DNA from 3 places in the Enterobacter sp. Taxon_2 genome. Region 2 is predicted to be linked to each of the others. Evidence: predicted binding sites of a transcription regulator. Region 2 holds the regulator's gene; each other region holds the start of a gene.
The links. Region 2 encodes Fur, which represses iron uptake genes when iron is present. Its sites were predicted from a motif close to ATAATAATGAGAACNACTATCAA; they were not measured.

Region 1 (6,045 bases), 740 kb from region 2:
TTGTCTCCTTAACTTTTTGATTAACTTCATTGTTAAAATATAGAGAGGGGTAGCGATAATTAGCATTGTAAGCCAGTCAATAAGTGAATAGGCATCATACATTGATTCTGCATTTTCATTTCCGGCTATAATGATTGCTGTTGTTCTGGCTACATCATAGTTAATATATAACTCCGGGCCTGGTAGCATATGACCAAGAGCGAGTAATAAAATGAGAAAGTAAATAATTTTACTTGCCCTACGAGCAAGGTTTTTTAATGTAGCCACCCGCTACTACCTCTACCCAGCCTCGCGCCATGAGTGACCGCATGCATGGAACCTGAATAAGCGATGTATTCATTAGCGCGTTATGAATCATCGTAAAATCAGACATGTTGGCGATAGTTATGCATCCTTTTGAAACTGTGCCGGGGTGTAGTCGGAAATTTCCACGCTTTACACTTTCTATCCATGTGTAGTCATCTATGCCCCAGTCATCACGCCACAAAGCAAACCAGTCAGATTTACCAAAAGCATTTCGGCCAATAAATCTGTTAGCTTCATCGTGAATCTCCTCTTTTTTTTGTGAAAACCAGTTACCCTCCCTGCGATCTACAATCCAGTATTTCCCTGGGGGAATAGGGCCAGTATTGGCGACATGTCCGCAACTGGCATTGTTTCTGTTGGCCCCCAACCCGGAGTGCGCCATGAACACGCCTACCCCATACAGATCGAAAGGCGCGTAATCTGCACCGTTCAGAATCATCTTTCCCTGTAATGGCATATGCCACCTTATTTCCATTAAAAGTGTATGGTTAATGCTACAGCGATTAATAATGTGATCCAGAGTGAGTGAATGATTTTCAGAAAAAGACTCGCATTATCAGTCTGTCTATTGCTGAGAAGCGCTTTCCTGCTGCGCAACTGAAGCGTAGGCCTTCTACAGCGTGCCAAATCGCATCTGTTAAATTGAGTTTGCGGCAATCAAAGTAGCTATCTCAAAAATAGGCATTTCCGATGCATATTTTACTTTTCTCCTCTCCGTCAAAAATGCCACAACGAAATGCATTATTAATCAATGCATTGAACAATTAAATCCATCCTGCCTGCATCCTGCCACAGGGTCTATGCTTAATAAAAGTAGGCAAAAAGGGCGGTTTAACCGAATGCCCCTGCTGATAGAGGGTTGAAGTGATAATCGTTATCACTAACATGGTGTTATGCCCTGATGGCTTATCAGATGAGGTGGACCTATGGAACTGCATTCAGAAACCTTTAATCCAGCCGATTTTGCCTGGCGCGGGTTAACGCTCACGCCAGCGGCGGCGGCACATATTCACGAGCTGGTGGCGAAAAAGCCCGAGATCCTCGGCGTGCGTTTGGGTGTCAAACAGACCGGCTGCGCAGGTTTTGGTTACGTGCTCGATACCGTCACCGAACCCGAGAAAGATGACCTGGTATTCGAGACCGACGGCGCGAAACTGTACGTCGCGCTGCAGGCCATGCCGTTTATTGACGGCACCGAAGTGGACTACGTCCGCGAAGGCTTAAACCAGTTATTCAAATTTCATAACCCGAAAGCCCAGAACGAATGCGGCTGCGGCGAAAGCTTTGGGGTATAGGCGGAACTATGTCTCGTAATACTGAAGCAACGAGTGAAGTAAATACCTGGAGCGGTGGGCACCTCAACTATAAAGAGGGGTTCTTCACCCAGCTGCAGACCGATGAGCTGGCAAAAGGCATCAATGAAGATGTCGTGCGGGCGATCTCGGCGAAACGTAATGAGCCGGAGTGGATGCTGGAGTTTCGCCTGAGCGCCTTCCGTGCCTGGCTGGAGATGGAAGAGCCGCACTGGCTGAAAGCACATTATGACAAGCTGAACTATCAGGATTACAGCTACTACTCTGCGCCCTCCTGCGGCAGCTGTGACGACACCTGCGCCTCGCAGCCCGGCGCGGTGCAGCAAACCGGCGCGGAGAACAGCTTCCTCAGCAAAGAGGTGGAAGAAGCCTTTAATCAGCTGGGCGTGCCCGTGCGCGAAGGGAAAGAGGTGGCGGTGGACGCCATTTTCGACTCCGTCTCGGTGGCGACCACCTACCGCGAGAAGCTGGCAGAGCAGGGGATCATTTTCTGCTCCTTCGGCGAAGCGATTCACGATCATCCGGAACTGGTGAAAAAGTACATCGGGACCGTAGTGCCTTCAAACGATAACTTCTTTGCAGCGCTTAACGCGGCGGTGGCCTCGGATGGCACCTTTATCTACGTGCCGAAAGGCGTGCGCTGTCCGATGGAGCTTTCCACCTATTTCCGCATCAATGCCGAAAAAACCGGCCAGTTCGAACGCACGATTCTGGTCGCAGATGAAGGCAGCTACGTCAGCTACATTGAAGGGTGCTCCGCCCCGGTCCGCGACAGCTACCAGCTGCACGCGGCGGTGGTGGAGGTCATCATCCACAAAGATGCCGAGGTGAAATACTCCACGGTGCAAAACTGGTTCCCGGGCGACGGCAATACCGGCGGTATTCTGAACTTCGTCACCAAGCGCGCGCTCTGTGAAGGCGAAAACAGCAAGATGTCGTGGACCCAGTCCGAAACCGGCTCGGCCATCACCTGGAAATACCCGAGCTGCATTCTGCGCGGGGATAACTCCATCGGCGAGTTTTACTCGGTGGCGCTCACCAGCGGCCATCAGCAGGCCGATACCGGCACCAAGATGATCCACATTGGTAAAAACACCAAATCGACCATTATCTCGAAAGGCATCTCCGCCGGTCACAGCCAGAACAGCTATCGCGGGCTGGTGAAAATCATGCCGACGGCCACCAATGCGCGAAACTTCACCCAGTGTGACTCGATGCTGATTGGCGCAGATTGCGGGGCGCATACCTTCCCGTACGTCGAATGCCGTAATAACACGGCCCAGCTTGAACACGAGGCGACCACGTCGCGGATAGGAGAAGATCAGCTCTTCTACTGCCTGCAGCGCGGGATCAGCGAAGAAGACGCCATCTCGATGATCGTTAACGGCTTCTGTAAGGATGTGTTCTCTGAACTGCCGCTGGAATTTGCCGTTGAAGCCCAGAAACTCCTCGCCATTAGTCTTGAACACAGCGTCGGTTAAGGAAAGCACATGTTAAGCATTAAAGATTTACAGGTCAGCGTAGAAGACAAAGCCATCCTGCGTGGCCTCAATTTTGACGTCAAGCCGGGGGAGGTCCACGCCATCATGGGGCCGAACGGTTCCGGGAAAAGTACGCTTTCTGCAACGCTGGCGGGGCGCGAAGATTATGAGGTGACCCACGGCTCGGTCGAGTTTAACGGCAAAGATCTGCTGGAGATGTCGCCGGAAGATCGTGCGGGCGAGGGCATCTTTATGGCCTTCCAGTACCCGGTCGAAATTCCGGGCGTCAGCAACCAGTTCTTCCTGCAGACGGCGCTGAATGCGGTGCGTAAGTATCGCGGGCTGGAGGCGCTGGACCGCTTCGACTTCCAGGATCTGATGGAAGAGAAGATTAAGCTGCTGAAAATGCCGGAAGATCTGCTGACCCGCTCGGTGAACGTTGGTTTTTCCGGCGGTGAGAAAAAGCGTAACGATATTCTGCAGATGGCGGTTCTGGAACCCGAGCTGTGCATTCTGGATGAGACCGACTCCGGTCTGGACATCGATGCCCTGAAGATTGTCGCTGACGGAGTGAACTCCCTGCGCGACGGCAAGCGCTCGTTTATTATCGTCACCCACTACCAGCGCATTCTGGACTACATCAAGCCGGATTACGTCCACGTGCTTTACCAGGGACGTATTGTGAAATCCGGTGATTTCACGCTGGTTAAACAACTGGAGGAGCAGGGTTATGGCTGGCTTACCGAACAGCAGTAATGCGCTCCAGCAGTGGCACCGGCTGTTTGAAGCCCAGGGGGGCACGCGCTCCGAGCAGGCGCAGCAGCATCTCCAGCAAATGCTGCGTCTCGGGTTGCCGACGCGTAAGCACGAGAACTGGAAATACACCCCGCTTGATGGCCTTCTGAACGCCGAGTTTGTGACTCGTCTGGCGGATCTCACCCCAGCACAGCGCGACGCGCTGGCCTTGCGTGTCGATGCCCTGCGACTGGTGTTCGTCGACGGTCAGTTCCGTCCGGAACTGAGCGACACGGTTCAGGAGAGCGGCTTTGAGATTGAGATAAACGACGATCGCCAGCGCCTGAGCGCCCCGGTTCAGCCTGAGATCTTCCTGCACCTGACCGAGAGTCTGGCCCGCAGCGTGACGCACATCCGCGTGAAGCGTAACCAGCGTCCGGCAAAACCGCTGCTGCTGATGCACATCACTCAGGGGCTGAACGGCGATGAAATCAATACTGCGCACTATCGCCACCATCTGGAGCTGGCGGAGGGGGCGGAGGCCACGGTCATCGAACATTACGTCAGCCTCAATGAGACGCGTCACTTTACCGGATCGCGTCTAACGATGAATGTTGCCGCGAATGCGCAGCTTCATCATGTCAAGCTGGCGTTTGAGAATGCGCAGAGCCACCACTTTGCCCATAACGACATTGTCCTGGGTCAGGATGCCGCGGCGTACAGCCACAGCTTCCTGCTCGGCGGGGCGGTGCTGCGCCACAATACCAGCACGCAGCTTAACGGTGAAAACACCACGCTGCGCATCAACAGCCTGGCGATGCCGGTTAAATCGGAAGTGTGCGACACGCGGACCTGGCTGGAGCACAACAAAGGCTACTGCAACAGCCGCCAGCTGCACAAAACCATCGTCAGTGATAAAGGCCGCGCGGTGTTTAACGGACTGATTAACGTGGCGCAGCACGCTATTAAAACCGACGGGCAGATGACCAACAATAATCTGCTGTTAGGCCGCCTTGCGGAAGTGGACACTAAACCGCAGCTGGAGATCTACGCCGACGACGTGAAATGCAGCCACGGTGCGACGGTCGGGCGAATCGACGACGAGCAGATGTTCTACCTGCGCTCGCGCGGCATCGATCAGCAGGCGGCGCAGAAAATGATTATCTACGCGTTTGCCGCCGAACTGACGGAAGCGCTGCACGATGGTCAGTTAAAACTGCAGGTGCTGGATCGGATAGGTCAGCGCCTGCCTGGAGGCGAAGCATGAGTTTTCCCGTCGAGAAAGTACGGGCAGATTTCCCGGTTCTGACCCGTGAAGTAAACGGTCTGCCGCTGGCCTACCTGGACAGCGCGGCCAGCGCGCAGAAGCCGAATCAGGTGGTGGATGCCGAAGCCGAGTTTTATCGCCACGGCTATGCCGCCGTGCATCGCGGTATTCATACCCTGAGCGCCGAGGCGACCCAGCGGATGGAAAACGTGCGCACGCAGATTGCCGCCTTCCTTAACGCCCGCTCGCCGGAAGAACTGGTCTTTGTTCGCGGGACCACTGAAGGGATTAACCTTGTCGCTAACAGCTGGGGCAACGCTCAGGTCCACGGGGGGGATAACATCATCATCACCCAGATGGAGCACCACGCCAATATCGTGCCGTGGCAGATGCTCTGCGAGCGCGTGGGTGCGCAGCTGCGGGTGATCCCGTTAAATGCCGACGGGACGCTGCAGCTCGAGCAGCTAGACGCATTGCTTGACGATAAAACGCGGCTGGTGGCGGTCACCCAGGTCTCCAACGTGCTGGGGACGGAAAACCCGGTGGCGGAGATCGTCGAAAAGGCCCACCATGCGGGCGCGAAGGTGCTGATTGACGGCGCCCAGGCGGTGATGCACCACGCGATTGACGTCCAGGCGCTGGACTGCGATTTCTACGTCTTTTCAGGCCACAAGCTCTACGGGCCGACCGGGATTGGCGTGCTGTATGTGAAAGAAGATATCCTGCAGGCGATGCCGCCGTGGGAAGGGGGCGGGTCGATGATCGCCACCGTCAGTCTGACGGAAGGCACCACCTATGCGCGCGCGCCGTGGCGTTTTGAGGCGGGCACGCCCAACACCGGTGGGATTATCGGTTTAGGGGCGGCGATTTCTTATGTCTCCTCAATCGGCCTTGATAGCATTCAGGAGTACGAACAGCTGCTGATGCACTATGCGCTTGAGGA
Region 2 (6,045 bases):
AATCCGCGAATACCGCGGTACGCTGACCGCGCCGGGCAAAAACAGCCCGTTCCGCGATCGCAGCGTGGAAGAGAACCTGGCGCTGTTTGAAAAAATGCGTGCCGGCGGCTTCGAAGAAGGCAAAGCGTGCCTGCGTGCCAAAATCGACATGGCGTCTCCGTTCATCGTGATGCGCGATCCGGTGCTGTACCGCATCAAGTTCGCAGAACACCACCAGACCGGTAACAAGTGGTGCATCTACCCGATGTACGACTTCACCCACTGCATCAGCGATGCGCTGGAAGGTATTACTCACTCCCTGTGTACGCTGGAGTTCCAGGACAACCGTCGTCTGTACGACTGGGTGCTGGATAACATCACCATTCCTGTGCATCCGCGCCAGTACGAGTTCTCTCGTCTGAATCTGGAATACACCGTGATGTCCAAGCGTAAGCTGAACCTGCTGGTGACCGACAAGCACGTTGAGGGCTGGGATGACCCGCGTATGCCTACCATTTCTGGTCTGCGTCGTCGTGGTTACACTGCCGCGTCTATTCGTGAGTTCTGCAAACGTATCGGCGTGACCAAGCAGGATAACACCATTGAGATGGCTTCCCTGGAATCCTGCATTCGTGAAGATCTCAACGAAAACGCCCCGCGCGCGATGGCGGTTATCGACCCGGTGAAACTGGTCATCGAAAACTATCCGCAGGGTGAAAGCGAGCTGGTCTCCATGCCTAACCATCCGAACAAACCGGAAATGGGAAGCCGTGACGTGCCGTTCAGCGGCGAGATCTGGATTGACCGCGCTGACTTCCGCGAAGAAGCCAACAAGCAGTACAAGCGTCTGGTGCTGGGTAAAGAAGTGCGTCTGCGTAATGCTTACGTCATCAAAGCCGAGCGCGTTGAAAAAGATGCGGAAGGGAATATCACCACCATCTTCTGTTCTTATGACGCTGAAACGCTGAGCAAAGATCCTGCTGACGGCCGTAAAGTGAAGGGCGTTATCCACTGGGTGAGCGCATCCCACGCGCTGCCGGTAGAAATTCGTCTGTACGATCGTCTGTTCAGCGTGCCTAACCCGGGTGCGGCGGAAGACTTCCTGGCGACCATCAACCCGGAATCGCTGGTAATCAAGCAGGGTTATGCGGAACCTTCTCTGAAAGCCGCTGAAGCGGGCAAAGCGTTCCAGTTCGAACGTGAAGGTTACTTCTGCCTGGACAGCCGTTACAGCACCGCGGAAAAACCAGTATTTAACCGTACTGTAGGTCTGCGTGATACCTGGACGAAGATCGGCGAATAATATTGCTGCTCTGGTCAATGAGAAACAAACGCCGCACTGTGCGGCGTTTTTTTTATTTAACGATCAGGGTATTAAGCCAGGGCCTAAAGAGGTGTCATGAAAATATCAGGTCAATGAGGTGCTACTTATTTTTTAAAAAAAAGTTTGTGCCATTGCGAAAATCAAAAATGTTACATAAAAGGAAAGAGATACTACGTCTACCCACTGAAATACCTGATAATTCCCCGTCATTCCTCGCCTTCCCGTAAATGTTACAAAGCACTACCAATTATGTGCACTTCGTCATAATCCTGACTTTTGTCCGCTAAAAAGCATTGATAATTCGCGTCGCGAAAAATAACCTAAAGACGGTAGTTAATTCGAGGGTATTTAAAACTACCCCTGACCATTTGGTCTTTTTTATTTACGCCGTTTCAGGCGTTTTAATTCGTCAAAGAGGAATAATCTATGCGTACGTTCAGTGGCAAACGTAGTGCGCTGGCGCTGGCTATTGCCGGTGTGACAGCAATGTCGGGCCTGGTGATTGCGCCAGAGGCAAAAGCAGCGGGTTTCATCGAAGATTCTACCCTCACGGGCGGTATTTATTACTGGCAGCGTGAGCGTGACCGTAAAGACGTCACTGAAGATAAATACAAAACCAACCTTTCTCACTCCACCTGGAACGCCAACCTGGACTTCCAGTCAGGCTATGCCGCGGATATGTTCGGTCTGGATATTGCTGCGTTCACCGCGATTGAAATGGCGGAAAACGGCGACAGCGGCCACCCGAACGAAATCGCCTTCTCCTCCAGCAACAAAGCCTATGATGAAGACTGGTCCGGGGATAAGAGCGGTATAAGCCTTTACAAAGCCGCTGCGAAATTTAAATACGGTCCGGTATGGGCGCGCGGCGGTTATATTCAGCCTACTGGCCAGACCCTGTTAGCACCGCACTGGAGCTTTATGCCGGGTACCTATCAGGGTGCGGAAGCGGGAGCTAACTTTGACTACGGTGATGCGGGTGCGTTGAGCTTCTCCTATATGTGGACCAACGAGTACAAAGCGCCGTGGCATATCGAGATGGACAAGTTCTACCAGAACGATAAAAAAACCAAAGTCGATTACCTGCACTCGCTGGGCGCGAAATACGACTTCAAAAACGATCTGGTGCTTGAAGCGGCATTTGGTCAGGCACAAGGCTATATCGATCAGTACTTTGCCAAAGCCAGCTATAAGTTTGATGTCGCGGGTAGCCCGCTGAGTACCAGCTACCAGTTCTACGGTACGCGCGATAAAGTCAGTAACGGTGGGGTCAATGACATTTATGACGGCACCGCGTGGCTGCAGGCACTCACCTTCGGCTACAAGGTTGGCCAGGTTGATTTGCGTCTGGAAGGCACATGGGTGAAGGCGGAAGGGCAGCAGGGCTACTTCCTGCAGCGTATGACTCCGACCTACGCCTCCTCCAACGGCCGTCTTGATATCTGGTGGGATAACCGCTCAGACTTCAACGCCGACGGCGAGAAAGCGGTCTTCTTCGGTGCAATGTACGATCTGAAAAACTGGAACCTGCCTGGCTGGGCGGTGGGCGCTTCTTACGCTTACGCCTGGGACGCAAAACCTGCCGACATGGCAACACCGGATGCTTACTACGATCCAAACTATCGTCTGAAAGAGTCTTCCTACAGTCTGGATGCAATCTATACCCTGCAGGATGGCCGCGCGAAAGGCACGATGTTCAAACTGCACTTCACCCAGTATGACAACCACTCCGATATCCCGAGCTATGCGGGCGGTTACGGCAACATCTTCCAGGATGAACGTGACGTGAAATTCATGGTTATCGCCCCATTCACCATCTTCTGATAAACGCACCGGCGGGCTGAGTCCCGCCGGTATGGAGACTGTATATGATGAAAAAAATCGTAGTTGTCGCGTTGCTGGCATCAGGGCTGGTGGGGTGTGCTCAGACTCAGGCACCAAAAGAGGACTCCCGCCTGAAGGAGGCGTATAGCGCCTGCATTAATACTGCGGAAGGTTCGCCGGAGAAAATTGAAGCCTGCCAGAGCGTGCTAAACGTGCTGAAGAAAGAGAAAGCGCATGAGCAGTTCGCGACGCAGGAAAATGTCCGCGTAATGGATTACCAGGCCTGTATCCAGGCGCGTAAAACCGGCAACGATCAGGAAGTGGCGAAGCGTTGCGACCAGATTTGGAAAGAAATTCGAAGTAATAACAGTAAGTAACTCGTTGTTATCATGCCCGGTGGCGCTGCGCTACCGGGCATTTTTTTAGGCAAAAAAAAAGCCAACCTTACGGCTGGCTCAGAATATGAACACTTGTTTATTTCGCGTCGTGCGCGTGGTCGTCTTCGCGGCAATCGCCTTCAGCGCAATGACCGTAAAGGTACAGGCTGTGGTTGGTCAGGCGGATGCCATGACGCGCGGCGATTTCACGCTGGCGTGATTCGATGGAATCATCGCTGAATTCAATGACCTTGCCGCAATCGAGGCAGATCAGGTGATCGTGGTGCTGCTGCTGGGTCAGTTCGAAAACAGATTTACCGCCTTCAAAATTATGACGGGTAACAATGCCCGCGTCATCAAACTGGTTCAGCACGCGATAGACGGTAGCCAGCCCAATCTCTTCACCCATGTCGATAAGACGTTTATAAAGGTCTTCCGCACTGACATGGTGATTGTCTGGACCCTGAAGCACTTCAAGGATTTTTAACCGAGGAAGCGTAACTTTCAGGCCAGCCTTCTTTAATGCGGTATTGTTGTCAGTCATGCGGAATCTGTCCTGTTGCTAAACGATTCACTTCTGTAGGAAGTGACAGAAAATGCACCTGGGATAATGCGTCTCATTATAGAACTGCCATGGCTAAATGAAAACTGCAAGTCTCAGGCAAAATATGCTTATAAAAATGGGGTATCACCAACAAACTTGCTCAATGGAAAACCACATTTTATCAGGGAGACATTGTACAGGTCTGGGCGAAAAAGTTAAAAGATTGTAGCGATTAATTTAATCGGTTTGACCTGGGGCATGGGCGCAACCGCGGTTGCGCCGCGAAAAAATCAGGCGTTCAGAATATCGTCCAGGTGCAGTTCTTCACGGATCTGCTTCACCCACTTCTCAACACGCTCGGCGGTCAGTTCTGGCTGACGGTCTTCATCGATGGCCAGCCCCACGAAGTGATCGTCATCGGCCAGGCCTTTAGACGCTTCGAAGTGGTAACCGGCGGTCGGCCAGTGGCCTACAATAACCGCGCCATTCGGCTCAATGATGTCGCGGATGGTGCCCAGCGCGTCACAGAAGTATTCGGCGTAGTCTTCCTGATCGCCACAGCCAAACAGGGCGACCAGCTTACCGTTGAAGTCGACTTCTTCCAGCGTCGGGAAGAAATCATCCCAGTCGCACTGGGCTTCACCGTAGTACCAGGTTGGGATACCCAGCAGCAGAATGTCATAGCCTTCCAGATCTTCTTTGCTGCTCTTGGCGATGTCATGCACATCAGCAACGTCTTTACCGAGCTGTTTTTGAATGTTTTTTGCGATATTTTCGGTATTGCCGGTATCACTGCCAAAGAAAATGCCGATGATTGCCATGAGTAAAATAACCTCTTGAAACTTAATAGTATGGTGGCGCAATTCGGCCACGGATAAGGGCAATAATAGCAGAACTGGCAACCCTGCGGAAACAGCTATCGCGCAGGACTGCACTCTGTGCTACATGAAAAGGGTGATAAAGAGGATTTTCAGACTTATGCCTGGCCGCGTAACGTCTCAAGCTGCGCGATCAACATCTCTTCAATGAGTTCGCTGCGGCTGATATTTCGCGCGTCGGCCAGCTCGTTCAGCGCATCGACGGCGTCGGCGTTAAGCTTCAGTTCGACACGCTTAAGCCCACGATTTTTATCGCGTTTAAGCTGGTTGCGTTTATTGATACGCAGCTGTTCATCGCGCGAAAGCGGATTCGTCTTGGGTCGTCCCGGGCGACGCTCATTCGCGAACAGATCTAGTGTCGTACGGTCCGTTTGTTCTTTGGCCATGATTCTGAGACTTCGGGGGAAACACGCCGCCCTGCTAATGCCCGGGCGATAAGCGCGCCATCATACATCACCAAAAACGGCACGCCAACGACTGGACGCCTGCAGCCTTCCAGTCGCTTTCTTTTTAATCAATTTGCAGTATCAGCAAGATAGCGGCGAATGGCGCGCAGCACGGCGTCAGGTTTTTCCGCATGCACCCAGTGCCCGGCACCGGCAATAACGTGGGCGCGAGCCTGCGGGAATTGGGCCAGCAGCGTGTCGCGGTACGCGTCGGTTACGTAAGGCGAGTTTCCGCCGCGAATAAAGAGGGTAGGGTGCGGCCAGGCGGGGACGGTTTTCCAGCCCACGATGTTGTTGTACTGGTCCCAGAGCACCGGCACGTTAAAACGCCATTGTCCGTCAACAAACGACTTCAGCAGGAACTGCACGACGCCTTCTTCATCAAGATGCTCACGCATGACGGCAGCCGCCTGTTGGCGTGTCGCGACACCCGCTTCTGTGACCGCATTAATGGCGGCAAAAATCTCGTCGTGACGACGGACGTCATAATCCACGGGCGCGACGTCAATTACCACCAGGCCGCTAATACGGTCCGGGGCCAGTGCCGTTAGGGCCATCACCGCTTTACCACCCATTGAATGCCCGATCAGCGTTACCTTCTGCAGGCTATGTGCATCCAGCGTATCCAGCAGATCCTGCGCCATCGCCGCGTAGGTCATCTCGTCGGAACGCC
Region 3 (6,045 bases), 2.1 Mb from region 2:
CAGCGCGGCGGCGATGCGGGTGGGCTACGAAAGTGCGTCGCAGTTCAGTCGGGAGTTTAAGCGCTATTTCGGCGTTACGCCGGGAGAGGATGCGTCACGTATAAGAACGATGCAGGGAGTCTGACGAAAAACGTAGGCCGGGTAAGCGATAGCGCCACCCGGCTTTGTTGAATTATGCGCTGCAGTACTTCTTCTTAATCACCACCGCGATAGTCCCCACCAGGCCCGCCACCAGCAGGAACATCGGCAGCACCATCAGGAAGGTCATCACCTGATCTTCGTGGTGTTTCACGAAGGGGATCATATTCAGCGCATAGCCGAGCGTCGTCACCACGCCAACCCACAGCAGGGCGCTCAGCCAGTTGAAGAACTGGAAGCGGCGGTTCGACAGGCCGGAAATGCCCGCCATCGTCGGCAGAAGCGTGCGAACAAACGCCAGGAAACGCCCCGCCAGCAGCGCCAGCAGGCCGTGCCGGTCAAACATGCAGGTCGCACGCTGATGATATTTATGCGGCAGTTGCGCCAGCCAGCTTTTGACGACGCGCGTGTTCCCCAGCCAGCGGCCCTGCAGATAGCTCAGCCAGCAGCCCAGGCTGGCTGCGGAGGTGAGGATAACCATCGTTGGCGTGAAGTCCATGACGCCTTTACCGATTAACGCCCCGGCAAGTAAAAGCAGGCTGTCACCGGGTAAAAACGAGGCTGGCAGTAATCCATTTTCCAGAAACAGAGTTGCGAACATCACGAAATAGACGATACCGACGACGTGAGGATCCGCCAGCGCGGCAAAATCGTGGTGCCAGAGCGCCGCGATAATATCTTGAATAACAGCCATGGACTTTCCTGTGGAACAGCAGATATAGCGCTATTGTACTCCCTTATTCGCCCGTCGGGTTTGATCCCGGGCGCAACTCATGCAGACTTTTCCGCTTGCGGTGTCCATAAAAGCGTCCAGGGAGTACATTTTCAGCCAGCACTCTACACGATACGCTCGAACCCTGCTGCTAAATCCGCAATCAGATCGTCAACATTTTCTAAACCGATATGCAGTCGAATCAGGGTACCGCTGAAGTCCACGTCGCCACCGGGGCGCAGGGCCGCAATCTGTTCCGGCTGGTTAGCCAGGATCAGGGATTCAAAACCGCCCCACGAGTAGGCCATGCTGAAGAGGGTAAAATTATCCAGATAGCTTGCCAGTTCGTCGTTATTCAGGCGTTTTTTCAGCACAAACGAGAACAACCCGCTGCTGCCCGTAAAGTCACGTTGCCAGAACTCATGGCCTTTACTGCCGGGTAGCGCGGGGTGATTTACGCGCTCAACCTGCGGATGCTGTGCCAGCCATTCGGCCACCTTCAGGCTGCTTTCATGGTGCTGACGCAGGCGAACCCCCAGCGTGCGGATGCCCCGGCTGGTCATGTAGGCCGTGTCTGCGTCCACCATTTGCCCCATCAGGTAGGCGTTTTCACGCAGCTGATCCCAGCAGCGCGCGTTGGAGACCGCCGTGCCGATCATGCCGTCAGAGTGGCCAATCAGGTACTTCGTCGCCGCCTGAATCGAGATATCAATGTCGAATTCCAGCGCTTTGAACAGCACGCCTGCCGCCCAGGTGTTGTCGATCATAACGATCGCCTCTGGCGCTTTGTTGCGCACGGCCTTCACGATAGCCGGCACGTCGTGAACTTCCATGGTGAGCGACCCCGGCGATTCCATGAACACAATGCGCGTGTTTGGCTGAATAAGTTCGGCAATACCTTCACCAATCAGCGGGTCGAACCAGCCGGTGGTTACGCCGAGCTTGCTGAGAATTTTGGTACAGAAGTCCTGGCTGGGTTCGTAGGCGGTGTTGGTCATCAGGATGTGATCGCCCTGTTCCACGAACGCCAGAATGGTGTTGGCGACCGCAGCCGCTCCGCACGGGAACAGCGCGCAGCCTGCGCCGCCTTCCAGCTCGCACATCGCCTCCTGCAGAGAAAAATGGGTTAGCGTGCCGCGACGGCCATAAAACAGGCCGCCTTTCGCGCGGTTGCGCGTGGCGATTTTTTTCTCCTCAACGGTATCAAACACCAGCGAGGAGGCGCGTTGAATCACGCTGTTGACCGATCCCTGGGTATATTTTTTGCTGCGTCCTGCCTGTACCAGCGTGGTATCAAGATGCTTCTTTGTCATGTTCGCTAACCCTGTTTTTATACGTCTGGACGTCCAGACTACCACGATTGGAAAAAACTGCACCCGCAGGCTTATCGAATAAGCAGAAAATATTAGCAAAAAACCGCATAAGAAATTTTTACTGCGTAAGCGCAAGGAAAGTGAACGAAAATTGCGGCACTATGCAAATACTAATGAGAACTACTATCAATTCGACGACGTTTTGATATTATTACGGTCAGATTTTGTGATTTGCGTCCTGGAGATACAGAGTGGGTAATAATTTGATGCAGGCGGATCTCTCCGTTTGGGGCATGTATCAGCATGCTGACATCGTGGTTAAGATTGTGATGATCGGCCTGATTCTGGCGTCCGTTGTCACCTGGGCTATCTTCTTCAGCAAGAGCGCCGAGCTGCTTTCGCAGAAGCGTCGCCTCAAGCGGGAACAGCAGCAGCTGGCTGAAGCCCGCTCTCTGGATCAGGCTTCAGACATGACCTCATCCTTCCACGCGAAAAGCCTGACCACCCTGCTCGTGAATGAAGCACAGAACGAGCTGGAACTCTCCGCGGGCAGTGAAGATAACGAAGGCATCAAAGAACGTACCGGTTTCCGCCTGGAGCGTCGCGTGGCGGCCGTTGGCCGACACATGGGGCGCGGCAATGGTTATCTGGCGACCATCGGGGCGATCTCACCGTTTATCGGTCTTTTCGGTACGGTCTGGGGCATCATGAACAGCTTTATCGGTATCGCGCAGACCCAAACCACCAACCTGGCGGTTGTGGCCCCGGGTATCGCAGAAGCGCTGCTGGCGACGGCGATTGGTCTGGTCGCGGCGATTCCAGCGGTGGTTATCTATAACATCTTCGCGCGTATGATTGGCAGCTACAAAGCGACGCTCGGTGACGTTGCCGCGCAGGTTCTGCTGCTGCAAAGTCGCGATCTCGACCTGAATGCCAGCTCGGTTAAGCCGGTGCACGCGGCGTCCAAACTGCGCGTGGGTTGATAGTATGGCGATGCGTCTAAACGAAAATCTGGACGATAACGGTGAAATGCATGAGATCAACGTGACGCCGTTTATCGACGTTATGCTGGTTCTGCTGATTATCTTCATGGTGGCTGCGCCGCTGGCGACGGTGGATGTGAAGGTAAATCTGCCTGCCTCATCCAGCCAGCCCCAGCCGCGCCCGGAGAAGCCTATCTACCTGTCGGTGAAGGCGGATAAATCCATGTTCCTCGGCAATGATCCGGTGACGGCCGACTCTGTCATCCCGGCCCTGGATCAGCTTACGGGCGGTAAGAAAGACACCACGGTCTTCTTCCGTGCGGATAAAACCGTTGATTATGAAACCATGATGAAGGTAATGGACACGCTGCATCAGGCGGGTTACCTGAAGATTGGGCTGGTCGGCGAAGAAAAAGCGGCCAAAAAATAGAACGAAAGCTGGCGAAAGCCAGCTTTTTTGTTTTCTGCCACGCGGCATCGTTATTATTTTCTGCTGTATATCCCCATTCTTCATATTTCCTTATCAATAAAGCCATAATTAATAATCCATTGATAGTTAAGTAAATATCAGTATTCGGCTGAGCCATTAAAATATATCGTTTGCTGAAATGGCGTCGTGGAATATCCCCACTACGCTTAAAAAAGATAATAAAAACAGACCTTCTTCGAAGGATCTTTTCACCTGCACAGCAAGAGACTCCCTATGGCTACGATGACATGGCTGTATCCGCACGCGCCTCAAAACGATCTGTTCTCGCTTTCTGCCATTCGACGACGCGCCGACAGGCTAATACTGGTGCTCATCTGGTCGCTGTGGGCCATCTCGCTGGGGGTGGGCTATATCAACGAGAATATCGTGCAGGGGGCGATTATTGGCACCTCTCTGGCCTGTTTATCGACGCTGCTGACGCTGTTGTTTCCCGGCGCGCTGTTGCTCCGCCTGAGCTCTGCGTTTGTGCTAATGGCATTTTCCGCGCTGCTGATTCATCTGGGCGAAGGCGAAACTGAATACCATTTTTCGGTTTTTGTCCTGCTCTCCGCGCTCCTTGCCTGGCGAGACTGGCGCCCGCTGGTGATGGGGGCGGCGGTCATCGCGTTACATCATCTGGTGTTTAACTATCTGCAGGAGAATGCCCTTTACGGCGTCGTGGTGTTCATGCACACCGGCTTTCATATGGTGGTTTTCCACGGGCTGTTTGTGGTGGTTCAGACCGCGATCCTGGTTCTGCTGGCGATTCGTATGGAGCAGGACGCTCGCTCGGCGAGCGAGGTGGCAAGGCTGGCGGGGGTGATCAACCGTGAACCGGGGTACCTCACGCTGGCCGTCGATGCGGTCCCCGCAGAGTCTTCCTTTGCCCGCACGTTCAGCCTGACGCTGGGCACCATGCGCGCCACGCTTGAGCAGGTCAGCGCCAATATTGGGCAACTGCTGGAGGCATCCCGCGCGTTAGGACAACGCAACAGCGCGCTGTCGGAACGTACCGATCACCAGGCAAGTTCGCTGGCGACGGCGGCCAGTGCGATGGAACAGTTAAGGGCTGTTGCCACCCTGACCAGTGAAAAAGCCCGCCAGGTTCGGAAGGTGGCATTCAGTACCAGTAACGTGGCGGAGCAGGGGGGCCATAACGTACGGCAGGCGATTGCGGCGATGGAGCACATTCGCGAGGAGTCGCAGCGCATTTACGCCATTCTGGAGCTGATCGACGGGATTGCGTTCCAGACCAATATTCTGTCGCTCAACGCCTCGGTCGAGGCTGCCAGAGCGGGCGAAAATGGCAAAGGCTTCGCAGTGGTTGCCTCGGAAGTGCGCGTGTTGGCCCAGCGCAGCGAGGGGGCTGCAAAAGATATCCGCCAGCTTCTGACCGCATCGCAGGCAACCACGCTGCAGGGCGTCGAGCAGGTTGAGCAGGCGGGTATGACAATGAAGTCGATCATTGAGAGTATCGAAGGGCTTCGCTCTCTGCTGGAGGAGCTGTCGCAGATGAGCGAGCAGCAGCGGGCGAGCATTGCGCAGATGAACGACAGCATTGCCAGCATCGATGCCAGCGTGCAGGAGAACGTGCGTCACGTAGCGCAAACAGTGCAGGTGGCTGAAGCGCAGCGCCAGCAGACGGGTCAGTTAAAAGAGGCGATTGCCGTATTCAGATTTAATTAGCGTTGCGGTTCGGAGGAGGCGCTGGTGCCAGACGCCAGCGCGTCTTCATCAAGCGCCACGCAGGTGACGTTTGATGTACGGTACTCACCGTCTGACAGCTTGCGCGTCAGGCGCAGGGTGGCGATTTCTCTGGCAAGCAGATACTGGTAATTGGCCTCGAGGCGACCCAGAAGCTTCTCTTTCAGCTCTGGCCGTTGTTCCATGATGTCGTTCATCACGGCACCGTAAATTTCTTCTTTGACCTGTAGCGGATAAATTTCGCGGCGATTCTGCCATTTCAGCCGCACCAGCGTTGCCGGGATCGATACCAGGTCCTGGGTAATACGCGTCATCTCGTCATTTTTTGTGTTTCGCAGCGCATCGAGATTTTGCTTTAAGATAAATTCATCACTTTTCTTATCATCTAAAGTCAAATAAATATCGTTGTTTTTAACTTCCTTCACGTTAATCCTCCCCCAGGCTATAAAAAATTGGGTTGTTTTTTTCGCGCGTAATTAAGTTAAGCCAAATTTCATTGCCCGCTTCGTTAATTTCTTGGGTTTTCTCGGCCAATATTTGACTTAGTTTCTGGGCATCTATTTCACCCTCGGCCTGCAGGTCATTCAGCAGGTGGACAAAGGCTTCAATTTTTATGGCGCGAAATAAGCGGTCTTTTATATGGCGATCGTGCTCTTCCAGCAACATATTTCGGGATTTGCCAGTTCGGGAAACACCAATTAATATATCGGGCTCGAAATCAGAGAG

Region 1: a site for Fur is predicted at 1,171-1,193, ahead of sufA (Fe-S cluster assembly scaffold SufA). Genes of this name have one in related genera too.
Region 3: a site for Fur is predicted at 2,331-2,353, ahead of exbB (tol-pal system-associated acyl-CoA thioesterase). Genes of this name have one in related genera too.

Annotation. Positions count from the first base shown of each region.
Region 1 is NZ_CM178024.1:2,025,013-2,031,057, forward strand. Features, by position in the region: gene AC4IC4_RS09560 (hypothetical protein) at 1-267, opposite strand, end outside; gene AC4IC4_RS09565 (DUF2778 domain-containing protein) at 239-763, opposite strand; gene sufA (Fe-S cluster assembly scaffold SufA) at 1,233-1,601, shown strand; gene sufB (Fe-S cluster assembly protein SufB) at 1,610-3,100, shown strand; gene sufC (Fe-S cluster assembly ATPase SufC) at 3,110-3,856, shown strand; gene sufD (Fe-S cluster assembly protein SufD) at 3,831-5,102, shown strand; gene sufS (cysteine desulfurase SufS) at 5,099-6,045, shown strand, end outside.
Region 2 is NZ_CM178024.1:1,287,521-1,293,565, forward strand. Features, by position in the region: gene glnS (glutamine--tRNA ligase) at 1-1,282, shown strand, start outside; gene chiP (chitoporin ChiP) at 1,730-3,127, shown strand; gene chiQ (ChiQ/YbfN family lipoprotein) at 3,175-3,504, shown strand; gene fur (ferric iron uptake transcriptional regulator) at 3,602-4,048, opposite strand; gene fldA (flavodoxin FldA) at 4,339-4,869, opposite strand; gene ybfE (LexA regulated protein) at 5,025-5,312, opposite strand; gene ybfF (esterase) at 5,441-6,045, opposite strand, start outside.
Region 3 is NZ_CM178024.1:4,075,497-4,081,541, reverse strand. Features, by position in the region: gene AC4IC4_RS19335 (AraC family transcriptional regulator) at 1-124, shown strand, start outside; gene yghB (DedA family general envelope maintenance protein YghB) at 173-832, opposite strand; gene metC (cystathionine beta-lyase) at 976-2,163, opposite strand; gene exbB (tol-pal system-associated acyl-CoA thioesterase) at 2,415-3,146, shown strand; gene exbD (TonB system transport protein ExbD) at 3,151-3,576, shown strand; gene AC4IC4_RS19310 (methyl-accepting chemotaxis protein) at 3,850-5,301, shown strand; gene AC4IC4_RS19305 (cytoplasmic protein) at 5,298-5,744, opposite strand; gene AC4IC4_RS19300 (hypothetical protein) at 5,746-6,045, opposite strand, start outside.